Regions from separate parts of the Shewanella glacialimarina genome, predicted to be linked through region 2. Evidence: predicted binding sites of a transcription regulator. Region 2 holds the regulator's gene; the other holds the start of a gene.
The links. The regulator MetJ, encoded in region 2, represses methionine synthesis genes. The targets are predictions, from matches to a motif close to TAGACGTCTAGACGTCTA.
Positions count from the first base shown of each region.

Region 1 (4,442 bases), 1.5 Mb from region 2:
CTTAACGGCTGCGCAAGTGACTTTATTAATCAATCAACATTGGATTATGTTGGCGCTAGATAACCTGCAGATTGTCGGTTACGTTATTGCTGCTAAATGGGACTTCTTTGCTAAGCAAGCACTGTACCAAAAAATAATTCAAAAGCTGCCGCAATTAGATATTGAACGTGATGGTGTTAAATTAGCGCTTACTCAAACCAATAGTTGTCAATATGGACCAATATGGATAGCTGAGAAATATCGTGGTCAGGGTATTTTTACTCATCTAGTTAATCATATTGCTGATGCGGTTAGCAGTAAGGTTAGGTATTTAGTTGCCTATATTGCTGAAGATAATAACCGTTCATTTAGAGCCCATACTCAATATGCTGATATGCAAGTTGTCGATTTCTTTAGTTTTCAACAGCGCGATTTTTACTTGTTAGTTAGAGTTATTTATTGAGATAAAATGCTGAATATACCGTCAAAATTTGATGATTTGTTTGCGCCTTATCTTGGGCTGCGCTTGAGTGCGTTTGATAACGCCAAATTAGTTGTCGCTGTGTTAGCGCAACATCAATATAAATACCAAGCCGCTGAGATAATGTTAATCACCAAGGGCGCAGTTCAATCAACACCGCGTTATGCTGTAAAGTGGTTAGGGTTAACCAATAATCAAGTTGATATTGTTAATGGCTGTGCAGATAACTGCCGTGATATGGATTATTGCTGGATTGATTGTGGCAAGATAAATCAATATGAAGTGGGATTGATCTTAATTGATCCCACTGATGCACAAGGCAATAATATTGTGGTCGTGAATGCAATCACGTTACCGGTAATGACTATGCAGCAAATCGGTTTTATGTGTGTAGAAAGTGCCCATTTTGATCACTGTTGAACCCAGCTTTTTTTGCGTCTAATTTTAACGGTTCGTCAGTTTAAAATTACAGACAATAAAAAACCGCCTAAATGGCGGTTTTTTAATTCACGCTAATCAGTCTTTAGTTAGAAGCCTGCATCAGCACGTAAGATCTCAGCTTTATCAGTTGCTTCCCACGGGAACTCGCTGCGGCCAAAGTGACCATAAGCAGCAGTCTTTTGATAGATAGGGCGAGCCAAATCTAACATTGCAGTTAAGCCATATGGGCGTAGTTCGAAATGTTGACGAACTAACTTGATTAGCACTTCTTCAGACACTTTACCTGTGCCAAATGTTTCAATGCTAATTGAAGTAGGCTCTGCTACACCAATTGCATAAGACACTTGCAACTCACAGCGATCAGCTAAACCAGCCGCAACAATGTTTTTAGCCACATAACGCGCAGCATAAGCCGCACTACGATCGACTTTTGATGGATCTTTACCCGAAAAAGCGCCGCCACCATGACGAGCCATGCCGCCATAGGTATCTACGATGATTTTACGACCGGTTAAACCACAATCACCAACAGGACCACCAATAACAAAACGGCCAGTAGGGTTGATAAAGTATTTAGTATCTTTAGTTAACCAGTGTGAAGGCAATACTGGTTTGATGATGGTTTCCATCACAGCTTCAATTAAATCAGCTTGCTTAACTTCTTCTTTATGTTGGGTTGATAACACAACTGCATCAATACCGACAATTTTGCCATCGTTATAAGCAAAGGTGATTTGACTTTTTGCATCAGGACGTAACCAGGGTAACGTGCCGTCTTTACGTACTTCTGATTGACGCTTAACTAATTTGTGTGCATAAGTAATAGGTGCAGGCATTAACACATCAGTTTCGTTACTCGCATAACCAAACATTAATCCTTGGTCGCCAGCACCTTGCTCAGCAGGATCGCTTCGGTCAACACCTTGGTTGATATCAGGAGATTGCTTACCAATTGCATTCAAAACTGCACAGGAATCAGCGTCAAAACCCATATCAGAATGAGTATAACCAATGTCACGCACGGTTTTACGAGCAATTTCTTCGATATCAACCCAAGCAGAAGTGGTCACTTCGCCACCCACTAATACCATGCCTGTTTTAACATAGGTTTCACACGCAACACGAGCTTTCGGGTCTTGCTCAAGTATTGCGTCTAATACCGCATCAGAAATCTGATCGGCGATTTTATCTGGATGACCTTCTGAAACTGATTCAGAAGTGAACAAGTGCTTTGCCATAGTCGGAAATCTCATCGTTTGCTGATAAAAAATATAAATTTATATACGTCTAGACGTCTATTCTAGTCGAAATTGATTTTGATAACACCCCACTATACGAATTAAAGCGTAGAATTGTGCAATGTTTCATGAAAATGTTAACCAGCAAGATAAGCTGTTTGCTATTCTGTGTAATTAACGTGATGAAATTTAAAGCTTAAGTAGTATTTGATTCGTGATATTTTAACGCGACTGTATATATATTTGGACAATATAAACCCACTAAATAAATTGCCTGAACCAATAATGTCCGCTTTGATGGAAGCTTAATGCCATTATTTTACGCGCTAAATTAGGCCGGTTTATGGTAATTATTAAGCTTTAATAGCCAATCTGAAGTTTGAATTGATACACACGAAAAATATTAATTTGCGTCGCGCCGCCTAGTAGGGGAAAATATGTCTCCACAATTGCCCGCTAGACCTCATTAAACAAGCAGGAGAGAGCATGTCATCTCGTAAAGAACTCGCAAACGCAATTCGTGCGTTAAGTATGGATGCCGTTCAAAAAGCCAATTCTGGACACCCAGGCGCGCCAATGGGTATGGCAGATATTGCTGAAGTATTATGGAATGATTTCCTAAAGCATAATCCAACCAACCCTAACTGGGCTGACCGTGACCGCTTTATTTTATCTAATGGCCATGGCTCAATGCTTATTTACTCTCTATTACATCTTTCGGGTTATGAGCTTCCAATTGAAGAGCTTAAAAATTTCCGTCAGTTGCACTCTAAAACGCCTGGTCACCCTGAATATGGTTATACCCCAGGTGTTGAAACCACCACAGGTCCACTAGGTGCTGGTATCAGTAATGCCGTTGGTATGGCGATTGCTGAAAAAACCTTAGCGGCACAGTTTAACCGTGATGGCCACGATATCGTTGATCACTTCACTTACTGTTTCTTGGGTGATGGCTGTTTAATGGAAGGTATTTCACATGAAGCCTGTTCATTAGCGGGCACATTAGGTTTAGGTAAGTTGATTACGTTCTGGGATGACAACGGTATTTCTATCGATGGTCACGTTGAAGGTTGGTTTACTGACGATACGCCTAAGCGATTTGAAGCATACGGTTGGCATGTTATTGCAGATGTTGATGGTCACGACAGTGATGCCATTCGCGCAGCAATTGAACTTGCTAAATCTGTAACTGATAAGCCAACAATGATCTGTTGTAAAACAATTATTGGTTTTGGTTCACCGAATAAATCGGGTAGCCATGATTGTCACGGCGCGCCATTAGGCGATGCTGAAATTGCAGCCGCTCGTGAATTCTTAGGCTGGCCACACGCACCATTTGAAATTCCTACAGATGTATATAAAGGTTGGGATGCTAAAGAAACTGGCGTCGCCAATGAAAAAGCATGGGACAGTAAATTTGCTGGATATAAAGCAGCTCACCCAGCGTTAGCGGCTGAGTTTGAACGTCGTGTATTAAACGGTGATTTACCGGCAGACTTTGAAGCAAAAGCACAAGCATTCATTCAAGAATGCCAAGATAAAGCTGAAGGCATTGCAAGTCGTAAAGCATCACAAAATTCAATTGGTTTCTTTGGTGCTATGTTACCTGAATTATTAGGTGGCAGTGCTGACTTAGCGGGCTCAAACCTTACGCTATGGTCAGGTTCAAAAGGCATTCAAGACGATGCAGCTGGTAACTATATCTATTACGGTGTGCGTGAGTTTGGTATGAGCGGCATTATGAATGGCGCCTCATTACACGGTGGCTTCATCAATTACGGCGCAACTTTCATGATGTTTATGGAATACGCACGTAATGCGGTACGTATGTCTGCATTAATGGGTATTCAGAACATTTTCGTTTATACCCATGACTCAATCGGTCAAGGTGAAGATGGTCCAACTCACCAACCTGTTGAGCAATTAGCTAACTTACGTATGACACCTAACATGACTGTATGGCGTCCATGTGATGCTGCTGAAACAGCAGTATCTTGGAAGTCTGCAATTGAAACTCGCAAATCTCCAACATCATTAATCTTTAGCCGTCAAGGTCTTAAGGCTCAAGCGCGTAGCGCTGAGCAATTAGCTAACGTAGCTAAAGGTGGTTATGTGCTGGTTGATTGTGAAGGTGTTGCGGACGTTATCTTAATTGCTACCGGTTCAGAAGTGCAGTTAGCGGTTGATTCTGCTGCAGCATTAACTGTCGATGGTATCAAAGTACGCGTGGTGTCTATGCCGTCGACAAATGTGTTTGACAAGCAAGATGCAGCTTACAAAGAGTCTGTATTACCTCGAACTGT
Region 1 is NZ_CP041216.1:3,574,199-3,578,640, reverse strand. It holds gene FJ709_RS15640 (GNAT family N-acetyltransferase) at 1-442, shown strand, start outside; gene FJ709_RS15635 (hypothetical protein) at 449-880, shown strand; gene metK (methionine adenosyltransferase) at 988-2,139, opposite strand; gene tkt (transketolase) at 2,626-4,442, shown strand, end outside.
Region 1: metK (methionine adenosyltransferase) is a predicted target of MetJ. The motif match lies at 2,182-2,199, and genes of this name have one in related genera.

Region 2 (4,442 bases):
TATTGTCCCAGAGCATTTAGATAACGATGATTTATATCAGTTATTAAAGAGTGTTGTTGAATCAGAGCTGTTAAAGCAGCATCGAATTTCATTAGAGATTACTGAGCGTTTACCTATTAGCGATCTCGTGTCGGCTCGTAGAATGTTAGATAAGTTTTATGCGTTAGGTATAGATTTAAAATTAGATGATGCAGGCACCGGTTACGGTGGTTTCAGCTATGTACAAAACTTAGGAATTAGCACCCTAAAAATTGACAAAATGTTTGTTGATACGATAGGTAATAAAGACAACTTCAATGCTAAAACGATTGAAGCGATTATTTCATTTGCGAAAACATCAGGTTTAAGCATGATTGCAGAGGGTGTTGAAGACAGTCAACAAGTCGCATATCTCAGTCAGCATGGTGTGTATCTCATTCAGGGTTATGTTTACTCTAAACCACTACCAGCCAAACAGTTTTTTAACTAACAGCGCTTACATTTTTAATCATTAAATACCTTATTTAATTGAATAAGGTATTTTTGTTTTACTTCTCGTTTAATTATATGAAGGAAAAGTATGATTAAACGGTATGCTATAAAATAAGATTTCAGGTCATTTTCATGGATGAAATTATAAACTACCTAATGACTTTATCGTTAACAGCAATGCACTCAGCGTACACAAAATTAACGTTGCTTTGCGGGTTTTATCTTTATCGACTCGCCCAACAATTCGTCCTGCAATGATGTACCCTGCAATGACGGATGGTAGCAGTAACAAGGATAACCAAAGGTGTTTTACTTCAACCAAACCGACTATAGCTAAAATAGCGAGTGCGATCATCGAGCTGAAGATAAAAAAGGCTGATAGTGCCGCTCTAAATTGGCTGGCATCTTTACCCGATAACAAAATGGCCATAGGGGGACCGCCAATGGCGGCAATGTTGCCAAAAATACCTGAAACAGTACCGGCAATAAATAACGTTATCCGATTCACAGGTGCGGACAGTTTAAAAACACTCAATAAAACGGCTGTAAATACAATGCCCGCAATTGCGAGGCCTAATATTGGTTGAGGGGCGAGTAATAGTAAACTTGCGCCTAAAAAACCGCCTGGGATCCTACCCAGTAACGCATATTGCAACCCATTAAACTCTAAGTGGCTACGTTCTCTGAATAAGGTCATCAGTGAAATAGCAAACCCCATCACAATCACTGGCACTGGCACTAACTGAGGGTCGACAATATACAGTAAAGGGCTGGCGACTACGGCTAATCCGAAACCGATTAAGCTCTGAGTTAACGCGCCGCAAAAGATAATGACTGAGGCGAGTAATAATGTGGTGGGATCGATAAATGGCATTACTATGGCTCTAAGTTACTAGCGTGTTTCAACACAAGCATTTTTGTGTTGATTGGTATCAATCGTTTGATCGCGTCTTAAAACAAAATTCCATCAAGATAACTACCCTGACTAAGCAGGATATTCATCTTGATGGAATGAATAGCGGGTGTGAAATACTTAAAAGTGATTAATTACTCTAAGTCTTCCCATTCAATACCCATTTGGTCCATCAATGCTTTCGCTTCACGCGGAATACTGTCTGGCTCATCTTTTGATAAGTCATGATCATCAGGCAATGGTTGGCCAGTGTAAGCATGTAAGAAAGCTTCGCAAAGTAATTCACTATTTGTCGCGTGACGTAAATTATTTACCTGGCGACGAGTGCGCTCATCGGTCAGCACTTTCAATACTTTTAACGGAATTGAAACTGTGATTTTTTTTACTTGTTCATTCTTCTTGCCGTGTTCGGCATATGGGCTAATATAGTCGCCATTCCACTCAGTCATTAACTCACCCTTTACTTTAAATTCGGTGCAGATTTTAAACCCTTAAAGTTTCTAGTCAAATTATTGCTGTGTTTTAGTGCACATTGCAAATAGATTTCTTTATGTTTAGACGTCTAAACGTCTATTTTTGTTGACCTGAGCGGTTCTGTTAGGTAAATTTAGCCATCTAGACATCTCTTTGTGTGTTCGTAATGTTAGGAATCAATCATGACCAAGTCTTGTAAACAACATAGCAATGCTACTGTCGCTGTCCGTCAGGGTATTGAAAGTGACACACAACATGGTGCAGTTGTTCCACCCATTTATTTATCGACCAATTATTCTTTTGATGGCCACAAAAATCCACGTGAATTTGATTATAGCCGTTCAGGCAACCCAACACGTTGTATTTTAGGCGAAGCCTTAGCCAAATTAGAGCAAGGGGCAACCGGGGTGATAACCTGTACCGGTATGGCTGCAATTACCTTAGTGACTCATTTATTAGGGCCAGACGATTTACTGATTGTGCCACATGATTGCTACGGTGGTAGTTATCGCTTATTTACTAATTTAGCCAAAAAAGGTCAGTTTAAATTGGCTGTGGTTGATCAAACTAACGCGGCAGCATTAGCTGAGGCCATCGCTAAAAAACCTAAAATGGTGTGGTTAGAAACGCCGTCTAATCCTTTGCTTCGGGTGGCGGATATTGCAGAAATAGCCAAAGCCGCTAAGCAAGTCGGTGCATTAGTTACCGTGGACAACACCTTTTTATCGCCAATATTGCAACAGCCACTTAATTTAGGGGCTGACATTGTTATTCATTCGACCACTAAATACATCAATGGACACAGTGATGTGGTTGGTGGCGCGGTTGTGGCGAAAGACCCTGAAATCGGCGAGTTATTGCATTGGTGGTCAAATACTTTAGGGTTAACGGGATCAGCGTTTGACAGTTACCTGACTCTGCGTGGTATTCGTACTTTAGCGGTGCGAATTCGTGAGCATCAAGCCAATGCAAAACAGATTGTTGATGTGCTATGTCAAAGCCCTGTGGTCGCAAAGGTGTATTATCCAGGATTAACAGATCATCCTGGACATGATATTGCGAAAAAGCAGCAAAAAGGCTTTGGCGCTATGCTCAGTTTTGAGCTAAAAGGTGGCGAAGCAGAGGTTGTCGCCTTTTTAGATGCGTTAACCTTGTTCAGTGTTGCTGAAAGTTTAGGCGGAGTGGAAAGTTTAATAGCCGTTCCTGCGACTATGACCCATAGAGCAATGGACGCCCAAGCCCGTTTTGAGGCTGGCGTTAAAGATACATTATTGAGACTATCTGTAGGTATTGAAGATAGTGAAGATTTAGTGGCAGATATTGAAGCCGCATTAGCTGCAGTCGCAGCGCTGTAGTTGTCGTTTAAGGAGTAATACATGGCGCGTGGTCATTTACATAAATTTGGTGGTTCAAGTCTTGCAGATGCAGATTGTTATCGCCGAGTCGCCCACATTTTACTGACCCATGGTCACAGCGATGATTTAATCGTTGTTTCAGCGGCAGGTAAAAGTACCAACTTTTTATATAAGCTGCTCAATTTGCGTGAAACCGGTCAGCTATGGCAAGAAGAGCTACAAGTATTAATCGGCTATCAGCAAACCTTAATCGAACAATTATTATCTAATGAGCAAGCACGTGATTTACGTGAGCGCTTGTCGACCGACAAGTCACAATTGATTAGCTTATTATCACTTGAACAGCGCAATGAATATCAAATTAGCCATGTGGTGAGTTTTGGTGAACGTTGGTCAGCAAGATTAATGGCGGCGTTATTACGTGAGTCTGGTGTAGCGTCATCCCATGTAGACGCCTGTTCAATACTTGTCGCTGACGAAGGTGCTGTGCCTAATATTCGGGTAGAAGAGTCGCGAGCCAAAGTGCAGGCTTTATTAGCGGCTCATCCTAATGAGCGTTTAGTCATCACTGGGTTTATTTGTGCCAACAGCCAGGGTGAAACGCTATTGCTTGGGCGTAATGGTTCTGATTTTAGCGCGACATTAATTGCCAGCTTGGCTGATATTGATCGGGTAACAATTTGGACCGATGTTGAAGGGGTATTTAATGCTGACCCGAATAAAATTAATGATGCCAAACTGCTAAAAAGTATGTCTTTGGCTGAAGCCGATCGATTAGCTAGACTGGGCTCTCCAGTATTGCATTCTCGTACATTACAGCCTCTGTTCAATACCGAAGTGAGTTTAGCCGTTCGCTCAAGCTATGCCTCTCACACTGATTTTACATTGATTGCACCCCACAGTTCGTCAGCTAGTGCACCTGTGGTAACCAGTTTAAATGAAGTGGTGTTATTTAGTTTTAAAGCCGCCGCAGCTATAGAGCCTTTGTTAACATTACTGACCGAAGCGGGCTTAACCCCATTGGCTTATTGGTCATTGGCGCAACATAAGTATGAATTAGCCTTTACCTTAGAAAGGCAAAAGCAAGTGCAGTCTTTATTAGTGTCTCAAACTGCTGAGTTTAGTATTACGCAATTGCAGGCGCAGTGCGACTTGGGGCTAGTGGCTTTGGTCAGTGCCGATGCAGAATTATATCGCAAAAGCTTTGCCCGTTTGCTAAGTCGTGATGC
Region 2 is NZ_CP041216.1:596,855-601,296, forward strand. It holds gene FJ709_RS02390 (EAL domain-containing protein) at 1-469, shown strand, start outside; gene FJ709_RS02395 (sulfite exporter TauE/SafE family protein) at 614-1,345, opposite strand; gene metJ (met regulon transcriptional regulator MetJ) at 1,519-1,833, opposite strand; gene metB (cystathionine gamma-synthase) at 2,041-3,213, shown strand; gene FJ709_RS02410 (bifunctional aspartate kinase/homoserine dehydrogenase II) at 3,235-4,442, shown strand, end outside.